Regions from separate parts of the Paraburkholderia sp. RL18-085-BIA-A genome, predicted to be linked through region 2. Evidence: riboswitches for the same ligand, from Rfam matches in the RefSeq annotation. Region 2 holds a riboswitch; each other region holds the start of a gene.
The links. Region 2 has a riboswitch for cobalamin ahead of P0D89_RS14620 (ferredoxin-like domain-containing protein). Riboswitches for the same ligand answer to the same signal wherever they lie in the genome.
Positions count from the first base shown of each region.

Region 1: linked by a shared signal. The riboswitch ahead of P0D89_RS03505 (CbtB domain-containing protein) and the one ahead of P0D89_RS14620 (ferredoxin-like domain-containing protein) in region 2 are both predicted to bind cobalamin.
Region 3: linked by a shared signal. The riboswitch ahead of cobW (cobalamin biosynthesis protein CobW) and the one ahead of P0D89_RS14620 (ferredoxin-like domain-containing protein) in region 2 are both predicted to bind cobalamin.

Region 1 covers NZ_JARESU010000003.1:221,368-224,792, reverse strand. The annotation lists gene P0D89_RS03510 (CbtA family protein) at 430-1,170, opposite strand; gene P0D89_RS03505 (CbtB domain-containing protein) at 1,182-1,403, opposite strand; cobalamin riboswitch at 1,390-1,591, opposite strand; gene P0D89_RS03500 (histidine phosphatase family protein) at 1,651-2,265, shown strand; partial or broken gene P0D89_RS03495 (hypothetical protein) at 2,290-2,734, opposite strand; gene P0D89_RS03490 (ATPase domain-containing protein) at 3,024-3,425, shown strand, end outside.
Region 2 covers NZ_JARESU010000017.1:50,044-53,468, forward strand. The annotation lists gene P0D89_RS14610 (hypothetical protein) at 131-346, opposite strand; gene P0D89_RS14615 (hypothetical protein) at 974-1,123, opposite strand; cobalamin riboswitch at 1,567-1,771, shown strand; gene P0D89_RS14620 (ferredoxin-like domain-containing protein) at 1,854-3,380, shown strand; gene P0D89_RS14625 (precorrin-8X methylmutase) at 3,373-3,425, shown strand, end outside.
Region 3 covers NZ_JARESU010000158.1:6,201-9,625, reverse strand. The annotation lists gene cobA (uroporphyrinogen-III C-methyltransferase) at 1-519, opposite strand, end outside; cobalamin riboswitch at 744-982, opposite strand; cobalamin riboswitch at 1,050-1,329, shown strand; gene cobW (cobalamin biosynthesis protein CobW) at 1,568-2,659, shown strand; gene cobN (cobaltochelatase subunit CobN) at 2,666-3,425, shown strand, end outside.

The DNA of each region.
Region 1 (3,425 bases), on a different contig from region 2:
AGACACCGGGGATATACACGCCCGCGCCGAGAGCTCGACACTCTCAGACCAGGCGCATTCATTCCAGCTCGATGGCGCGGCGTTTGATTCCTGAGGAACACCGTCAGAAGTTTCCCCGGATGCAACAAGAGCGCGTGCTTACGCTATTAGCCAAAGATTCACTACTAGAGCCTAGACTTCCGGAAGGTTGCCATGAACGTTTCACTTGCCATGGGTTCTGACAGAAGTTCTTATCCCAGCATCATCGACGTGTTCTACGCGCAGCGTATCGGGGTAATGGCCCAACGTTATCCCCAATTTTTGGGCACAAGCCTGTGGACAACCCTTCCACAACCCGCCCAAGTCCTTGATGCAAATACGATGTTGGGCTTTGCTCGCGCCGCCCAACCGCCTCCGCGGTTGCGCGGCCAAGCCAGCTTAAGACAAACCTCAAGCCGACTTCACCACCCGGCGCCCATTCGAATGCATGACAGCGCTCCGCTCGACCAGCGCGCCGAACAGCAGCCCGATCGTCGCCCACATGATCACCTGCATGCCGATCGCCGCGACGCGGAACTTCCACAGCAGCACCGCCGGGAAAGCCGCCGGCACTTCGTTGATGGCCGGCATCGACAACTGCACCGCCACGATAATCGCGACGAACACCACCCCCGCCACGATCGAGCCGTTCCATGCACCGAGCTTCATCACCGCGCGACGCCGCACCTTCAGCGAAAACATCATCGCGGCCAGCGAGATCGCGATCATCAGAAAGAACAGCCCGGTGCGCGTGCCAATCGTTTCAGGATCGCCGACCGAAGGTGGATTCGCCGGATACTTGATGTTCGGCACGATCACCAGCGCGATGAACGCGCCGAGCGCGAGCCATGCGGACAGCGCGCGCACACTCAGCGCCCCCGCCCGACCATACGCGTACGCGAACACCAGCGAGAACAAGCCGCCGAACGCCGCGCCGTAAGTCACCACGCCCGTCAGCAAGCCCAGGCCCGCTTGCGTTTCGCGGCTCACCAATTCGGGCTCGGGAGCCTCGCCTTTAGCGGCGTCGGCCTTCTCTTCGAATGAGATCGCCTGATCGACCTGCGGCTCGCCCATCAATCTGGCGAAGCCGAACGTGAGCAATCCCGCGGCGATGCCTGCGAGCATCCCGCGTACCAACAATTTACCAACCATATTCGACTCCGTTAGTGGCAGGGAAAGCCGAGCAGATGGCGGCCGTCGTGCACGAACTCATGCACGTACATGCCAGGCACCAGCGACGTGGCGCCCTGTTCCGCCCCAACGAAGTAAAGCGCGAGCAACAGCAGCAAACCGCCGAACACGACCCAGGGCAGCAACTCGCGCAGCGGAATCGGCGTGGGTTGAGCAACGGGCTGGGAAGCGGGATCGTAGACAGCTTCAGTCATGATGGACATCTCCTGGGGTAGCGCGCCCCGAAAGCAGATTGCAGAGGATTGGTGCGAAGTTCAGGTCTGGCTTTCGGCTCGAAGTGCCGATTACAGTGGCGCGACCGCGCCGGGCTCTCACCGGCTTCCGTGCTTCGCAGTCCCGCTATTCTACGCGCTAAACTTCGGCCTTCGTGAACGCAAAGGCACGCGAAGCCGGCGTGTCCATGCGATACGCACCGACGTGTCATCAATGGAAACGAACCGAATGGACGCGCGACTCTTACTGGTCAGCCACGCATCGACGGCCGCGCAGCGCGCCGGCCGCTTTCCCGCCGACGATCCGCTCGATGCCCGCGGCCTCGCGGAAGTTGAGGCCGCACGTGCGCGCGTCGCGCTTCCCGGCGACGCGGCGGTCTTCGCCAGCCCGGCCGCTTGCGCGCGCGAAACCGCGTTGGCGCTCGGCCTCGCCGCGATGATCGACGAGACTCTGGCGGATATGAACTACGGTAGCTGGCAAGGCCGGCGCCTCGCCGAGCTCGCCGTTGAGGCGCCAGAGGCGCTAGCCGCATGGACGCGCGATCCGGACGCGGCGCCGCACGGCGGCGAGTCGTTCAGTGAATTAGTGAAGCGCATGGGGATATGGCTCGACGCACGGCACGCTGCGATCAAGGACACGGCTAGCAACCCCTCGAAGCCGAACCATGCGTCCAACATCGTCGCCATCACGCATGCGCCGCTGCTGCGGGCAGCGGTCGTGCATGCGCTCGGGGCATCGCCGTCGGTGTTTCCGCGTATCGAGATCGGCCCCCTGTCGGTGATCGAATTGCGTCATTCACAACGCGGCTGGACATGGTGGCCGGCATCACCGGCCTCGATCTGATATGCACCGTGGCCGCCTCGCGCCTCACTTACCCGACACCACCAGCCGGCAACCTGTTCGACCCCGCGGGCGTCAGCGTGATGTCGGTGCGCCGGCCCTTCGCGCCTAGATAAAAATGCTGGCGGCCTGGCGGGTTCTGATCGTGCGTCGCGTCCGGCAAGCACGACGCGATGTCCGCCGCCACCGCCTCTAGCGCGTCCGCATTCGAACCGGCATCGTGATGCGGCGTCCACATGCATTGAAAGCTGCGATGGCTCGGAGAACATTGCGCGTCGTCGCCGTACGGTTGCGCGACGCCTTTGCCGTCGTCCGGGGTCAACGAGGCGAGGCCGTCCGGCGCGGCCGCCACGATCCGTTTGAGCGATGCGCACGGGCTGGGCGCATCGTCGGCATAGGCGGTGCGGGCCGGCGGCAGCGCGCCGAGCGTTGCAACGGCAAGTCCGGTGGCGAATAGTCGGGTTCTGTTCATATTGGGCGTGGCCCTTCGCAAGAAGCCAACGGGTTGGCATTGACACCAACCAGCGCAACCAGCGTGGTATGGCCGTGTCAGCACGCTCTGTGCCAAGGCATGGCCCCGCCGCCCACCGACGCCCGTCCCGTTCCTCCGCCCAAAGCACTGCGTCGACTCCACAGCGCTCCCACGCGTCATCCCCCGCATGAGCCCGCACACCTCAAACAACTCAATGGCACACAAATTGCGTTTGCGCCGTACCGGCTGAGCAATCGCCCGCCACTCAATTCGACCACAACGCTACACCATGCCAAACATACCTGCCGCAGACGCACCGAAGCGTCTGTCTTCCGGAATCGAAGGAATCGACCACATCCTGGGCGGCGGCCTCACGCCTCATCGGATGTACCTCGTGGAAGGCGCACCGGGTACAGGTAAAACCACCCTGGCCTTGCAATTCCTACTCAAGGGCGTTGAGGAAGGCCAGGTCGGCCTGTACATCACGCTGTCCGAAACTCGCGCCGAATTGCTGGCGGTCGGCGAGAGCCATGGCTGGGATGTGACCCGCTTCGCGATCCTCGAACTGCTCTCCGACGAAGGCCTCGACCCGCGATACGAGCAGTCCGTGCTGCATCCCGCCGAAGTCGAACTAGGCGAGACCGTGCGCGATGTGATCAAACAGGTTGACGACCTCAAACCCGCGCGCATC
Region 2 (3,425 bases):
CGCAAGAGCGCAGTCGCGCGCATGAAAGCGACGGCACAATAGGCCCGTCAGAATGTGCAGCAGGATAACCGCATCGCGGCCTGACGCAGCCGGATCATGAAGCCCCTGGCCGTCCGCAAGGGGATTGCTTTCATGTGAACGGCTTGAACATGGCACGGCTGGCCCGTTCCGCTTCGCGTGCCGCCTCGGCTGCGCGTTGCGCCTTCAGGCGCTTCTCTTCGGCCTGAAGCCATGCAAGAAACTCGCGCGCGGCCGTGAGCGAAATCAGCACCTCACGCTTGCCGAAGCGCGTTTCGTCGGGGCCGCGCCCGTTCTTCTTCAGCCGCTGGTAAAGCTGTCGGCTCATACGGCGATTCGCGCAGAACGCCGTTGTCGTCATGTACGTTTCGCGCGCATCTGTTTGTGGCCTCCTCCTGGGATTCATATCGGGACTGGCACGCACACGCAGCCCTGCTCAAAGCATGGAAAACACTGATGCGGCGCGATGAGTTCTGTCTGAACTTCGCGTCGCCGTTTTATGGCATGTCGCTATGGGAAGTGATGGACCGGGGCGAACTGGCGTTGCCCGAAGGTGCGCCGTCCTACATCGGTGCGCGTTCGGCTTACGCGCGCTGCTCATGGATGGGGTTACGTGCGACGGGATCGATCCGACCAAGGAAAAAGCCGCCGCGATAATGGGCATGGACGCGGCACTCTCCTCGCTCAAGCGCGAATGCGTGGAGAAGGGACCGGACTACAAAGAAGTGCAGCATCAGCGCGCGACCGAAATCCGGCTGATGAAGGAACTGGGGTTGACGCTTCCGGACTGTCCAGAAGCGTCGCGGTGGCCGAAGCCGGCAAAGTTGACGAATCACCACGGTCGAACTGATACCCGCTCCGGCCGCGCCACACGACGACGCCGAACCAGATCATCAATATAGCGAGCAAGGCGACCACGTAAAAGGGATTCATATCGTGTCGTGTCCTGCCCTGTTCAACGGCAATCGCAGGCAGTGCGCAGTGAAGCGAACAATCTGCGCAATGGGGAAAACAGACGCAACGGATTCAGGCGGAAATGGCTGTCGCGCGTAATGCCTGCGCGGCTGTGCAGATGCGTCACTTCAATCAGGGAAAAGGGGCTCATGGCAATCTCCGTAAGGACCTCAAAAATGTTCAATGAGAGGATATGTCAGGGATGTTCCGTCCAGGATCGGACTGATCAGAAACAACCGTGTCCCCCAATTCATGGACCTGCGGCAAGACAACGCATCAAGGCTTCGCGCTGAAAATCAGCACGAAGCCGCTGCCACCCGCTGAAGCAAACCTGCCTCAACCCGCCACACGCAAAACCACCAAGGTCTTTTTCGCATGCGAGTTAGCCGCGCCCATCCCTGAAGATGTTGCACAAAAAATGCGTGGGGCAGACTGCGAATCGCAGTGCGCGATTGAGCGAGTGCTGCAGGAAGGCTGGACCGAAGGGCCGCGCCGGAGGGGCGTCCCGCCCTGAATAAAGCATGTGCGGGGCTTGGGAAGATACCAGGTCGCGCTATAATGGCCCGCCAATGCCCACAGATTGCCCCAAACACGTTTTAAGGCCGTATTTCCGGCATCGAGAAACGCCGCAAAGGCGACCCTGACGTGGGTTTTGACATCGCCTGCAATGAACCCTTGGAACTACCCCGCAACTATATGCAGCGAGTCTGCCTGCGCTGCGCGCCACTGGTTCGACCGGAACGGCCGCGACGGACGATGACCTGCCAGCCAGGAGACCTGCCGGCGAGACTGTTCGTGCCAGCCAGCATCGGGCGGGGTGTGCCGATGCCGCAGCAATCCGCCTCGCGGCTTGCTCGGGCCGTCGCGCGACGCTAAACCCGGTGTCCTTCTTGACTCAAGCATCGCCCTCCACTGTTTTGCCCGACGCGGCTGCGACACCGCGGCTCTCGGCGTGTCCGGGGCTGCTGCGCATCGTCGCCGCGCGCGACGGCGGGATCTGCCGGATCAAACTGCCGGGCGGCGAACTGAGCGCGGACCAGGCGCGCGTCGTCGCCGATGCGAGCGCACGGCACGCGGCCGGGGTGGTCGAGCTGACCAATCGTGCGAACCTGCAAGTGCGCGGCGTGCGCAGCGGGCATGAAGCGGCGCTGATCGCGGAGCTGGTCGATGCGGCGCTTGGGCCGACGCCTCTGCGAACCACCGACGCTGCGGACCCTTCGAGCACCGCAGCGGCGAGCGCAGCGGACGACGTGCGCAACGTGATGATCAGCCCCGCAGCCGGACGCGACCCGTTCGCGCTGACCGATACGACATCGCTATGCGCGGAACTGCTGACGCTGCTGCAAAGCGAATCGCGTTTCGCGACGCTGTCGCCGAAATTCGCGCTGCTGCTCGACGGCGGTGAGCGTCTTGCGAGAATCGATCATCCGCACGATGTCTGGTTCGCGGCAACGGAAAGTCACGATGGCGTGCGATTCGTGTTCGGGTTGGCGGGTTGTCCGCCTGCGTTTGCACTCGCGCAAGAAAATGCGAGCGCGGTTGCCAATTCGCCTTCGCTTACCAAGGCGGCGATCGGCGCACAAAACGCGGCCACCCCAACCCACCATCAATCTCGCGTCAACGCCAAAGGCGCACTAGCTGCCGTACTGCCTTCGCAAGTTGCCGCTCTCTCTCGCGCGCTGCTGCATACGTTCCTCGACCTCGCGCCCGCCGACACCACCCGCATGCGTCACCTGCTCGCCACGCACGACGTCGACGCACTGTTGCAGCACGCCCAACGCTACGCCGACTTCCCGCTATCACGCGACGCAACGTTCACTGAATGGCGCCGCAGCACCCCAGCCGATCCCACACTTCGTCTAGGCGCGCACGCTCAACGCGTGTCAGGAACGTGGCACGCAGGCGGCCAACCGCCGCTCGGCCGTCTCGACGCCGCGATGCTGGAAGGCCTTGCCGCGCTCGCACAGCAACATGGCAATGGCACACTGCGCGCCACGCCCTGGCAAAGCGTGCTGCTGCCCGACATCCCGACGCACGCGCTGCCTGCCGCGCTGGCCGGACTGAACGCACTCGGCTTCACCTGCGATCCCGCGCAACCCATCGCGCGGCTAATCGCGTGCGCCGGTTCGAGCGGCTGCACAAAGAGTCTCGCCGACACCAAAGCCGACGCGCTGCAACTCGCCGCGCTGCTGCCCGCCAACGTCGACGTGCATCTGAGCGGCTGCGCACGCTCCTGCGCCGCCGCGCATTGCGCGCCGTACACGCTGCTGGCCGCCGCGCCCGGCCTCTACGACCTTTATCGACGCGACGGCCAGCCCGGTTTCGGCCAGTGCGTCGCGCACCAACTGACGATCGCGCAGGCCGCCGACATGCTCGACCACCTGTCCCGGAGTGACACAGATGCTTGATTACATACGCGACGGTCAGGAGATCTATCGCCAATCGTTCGCGAC
Region 3 (3,425 bases), on a different contig from region 2:
GAGCCGCCGCATGCCCATGTAGATCACCAGCGTCATGCGCGTGGCGGCGAGCGCGGCCCAATCCGGCTCGCCGCTGCCCGCGCCGTGTCCGGTGACGAACACCACGCCCTGCGCGTAGTCGCGGTGCGTGACCGGAATGCCGATCGCCGCGGGCGCCGCGATCCCCGCCGTGACGCCGTTGATGACTTCCACCTCGATGCCCGCCGCGTGCAGCGCCTGCTGTTCCTCTCCGCCCCGGCCGAATACGAACGGATCGCCGCCTTTCAGCCGCGCGATACTGCGTCCGGCGCGCGCATGCTCGAGCATCTGCGCGACGATGCCGGCCTGCGGCGTCGACGGATGCCCGCCGCGTTTGCCGACGTAGACGACCAGCGCATCGGCGCGCGCGAATTGCAGCACGTCGGGATTCACCAGATCGTCGACCAGCACCACGTCGGCTTGCGCGAGCGCGCGGGTCGCCTTCAGCGTCATCAGTTCGACGTCGCCCGGGCCCGCGCCGATCAGCCACGCGCGCGTCATCGCGGCGTGCATGGCGCGCGCCATGGCGTGACTGACGGGAACAGGCAAAGTGCGAAGAAGCGCCGGACGGCGGATATCGAGGTCATGCGGTGCCACGGATTCGGGCTCGACGAGCAAGCGGCTTGCAATGCTTTCCCCGGGAAAACACCAGCCCACGCGCGACGTCGTGCATCAGCGCCTTCACATCCGTCCCTCGCGGATTCCGGCGGCCGGCGGCGTGACGTTCGCCGCCTCCGCGTCTGGCCGGTATCCGGGCTGGCGGCCTCATGCGCTTTGCCTTCCCGTCCGGTTCGTCGGACAGTGGCATTGAAAACGCATGCGCGGCGCAACAGAAATGAATCTGGCGTCGCAGGTCGCTTACCGTTGCGGGGACAGCACAGGTTGAGCGCATCTCGCGCGGCCTGTTTCCCGTTTAACTGCACACGCGAATGCATGTGCGGGCACCAAACGCGCGCATACGATAGCACATGGCGCCCCGCCCGATAAGCGCGCGAGGCGGGCGTTTCCTTGACGGCGCAAGGCTGCGGGCCTACACTCGCACGCACTTTGGTGCTCGTGTGCGCGCTCGTGCGCATGCAGTTAAACGGGAAACAGGGTGCCCGCCTGCTTTGGACCGGGCCAACCTGTGCTGCCCCCGCAACGGTAAGCGAAAAGCAGCGCCGGCTTCATCGCCAGGTGCCGCGGAGCCGGCTTCGATGTCCACGCGCAAGGCCGCGTCGGCATATCACCACTGGGCGAGAAATCACTCGCCCGGGAAGGGGAAGCGGCGCTTTCGCCAGCCCGGATACCGGCCAGAATACGCAGGACGCTCGTCGCGGGGATGCGACGGCACGTTCATGATCTCATTCCCACTTTCTGCGCGTTTTTCCGCGCTGTTACGCGTTTTTTAAGTTGTGGCGGCAACGCCGTCGTTCGTCCCCGTATGTCGTGTCGTGACGGTTCCGGCTTGCAGCGCGTGCGCCCCGCGCAGCTTCGCCGCGCCGCCTCATGCAGGCAAGCGGGCACACACGCCGGCACGCTGGCGCAACGCCTACGGATGGACCTCACGATGCAAACTCAAATGCGCAAGATCCCCGTCACCATCGTCACGGGCTTTCTCGGCAGCGGCAAGACCACGCTGCTGCGGCACATTCTTCAGCATGCGGGCGGCAAGCGCATCGCGGTGATCGTCAACGAATTCGGCGAACTCGGCATCGACGGGGAAATCCTCAAGGGTTGTGGGATCGGTTGCGACGAAAACGGCGTCGAGACCGAAGGCCAACTGTATGAACTCGCGAACGGCTGCCTGTGCTGCACCGTGCAGGAAGAGTTCTTCCCGGTGATGGAACGGCTCGTGGAGCGCCGCGAGCAGATCGATCATGTGCTGATCGAGACTTCCGGGCTCGCGCTGCCCAAGCCGCTGGTGCAGGCGTTCAACTGGCCGCAGATCAAGAACAGCTTCACCGTCGATGCAGTCGTGACGGTGGTCGACGGCCCCGCTTCCGCAAGCGGTCAGTTCGCCGACAACCCCGTTGCGGTGGATGCGCAGCGTAAGGCCGATCCGAATCTCGACCACGAGTCACCGCTGCACGAGTTGTTCGAAGATCAGTTGTCCGCGGCCGATCTGGTGATTCTGAACAAGACCGATCTGCTCGACGATGCGCAGCAAAGCGCGGTCGAAGCCGTGATTCGCGAAGAAATTCCGCCGCAGGTGAAGATCGTGCGCGCGCATATGGGGCAGCTCGATCTGCACACGCTTCTGGGTCTCGAAGCGGCCTCGGAAGAAACGATCCACCTGCGCCACGATCACCACGGTTCCGCCGACGACGCCGATCATCACCACGACGAATTCGATTCAGTGGTCGTGCATGCGAACGCGCCTTCGCGTGAAGCGGTGATCGCCGCGCTGCAAGGCCTTGTCGAAACGAACACGATTTACCGCGTCAAAGGTTTCGCGGCATTGCCGGGCGCGGCGATGAGGCTTGTGATTCAGGGCGTGGGGCGGCGCTTCGATAGTTACTTCGACCGGCGCTGGCTAGCTGGCGAAGGCACGCAAAGCCGCTTCGTGCTGATCGGCGAAGACCTCGATCGGGCCGCGCTGCAACGCGCGTTCGATACGGCGCTCGGCATGTGGTCGAGCGCCGAAGCACGCGAGGCGTAAGCGCTCATGCATCTGCTGCGCACCACGCCGGGCGGCTTTGTCGACGATACGCAAGGCGTGATCCGTATCGATCAGCAGCCCGCCGATATCGTGGTGCTGAGTTCCGCCGACACCACGCTGTCATTGCTCGCGAGCGTGTTCCCGCGGCTGGGCGAGGGCTGCCCCAGCGTGCGGCTCGCGAACGTCACGTATCTGCGGCAACCGGCCTCGGTTGACTTCTACGTCGAGGACGTGTTGCAGCACGCGCGCGTGGTGGTAGTCGATCACCTCGGCGGCGAAGCGTACTGGCCGTATGGCATTGAACAGGTCGTCGCGCTCGCGCAGCGCAAGCAGCAGACGCTCGCGATGTTTTCCGGCGACTTGCAGGAAGATCCGAACCTGCTCGCGCGCAGCACCGCCGACGCCGCGCTGTGTCATCAGCTGTGGCGCTATCTGCGCGAAGGCGGTCCGCAAAATGCCGAGGCGTTTCTGCGCTGTATCGCGCATCGCGCGTTCGGCTGGGGGCGCGAGCCTGCGCAGCCGCGCGCGTTGCCGGCCGCGTCGCTCTACCATCCCAAACACGATACGCCGACCATCGCCGACTGGCAGGCGCGCTGGCAGCCGGGTGCGCCCGTCGCGGCGATCCTGTTCTACAAGGCACATCTTCAGGCGGCCAACACAGCGGTGTTCGACGCGCTGATCGACGCGCTCGAATCGCAAGGTCTCAATCCTTTGCCGATCGCAATCACGTCGCTGAAGGACGCGGTGAGCCGTGAAATCGTGCAGA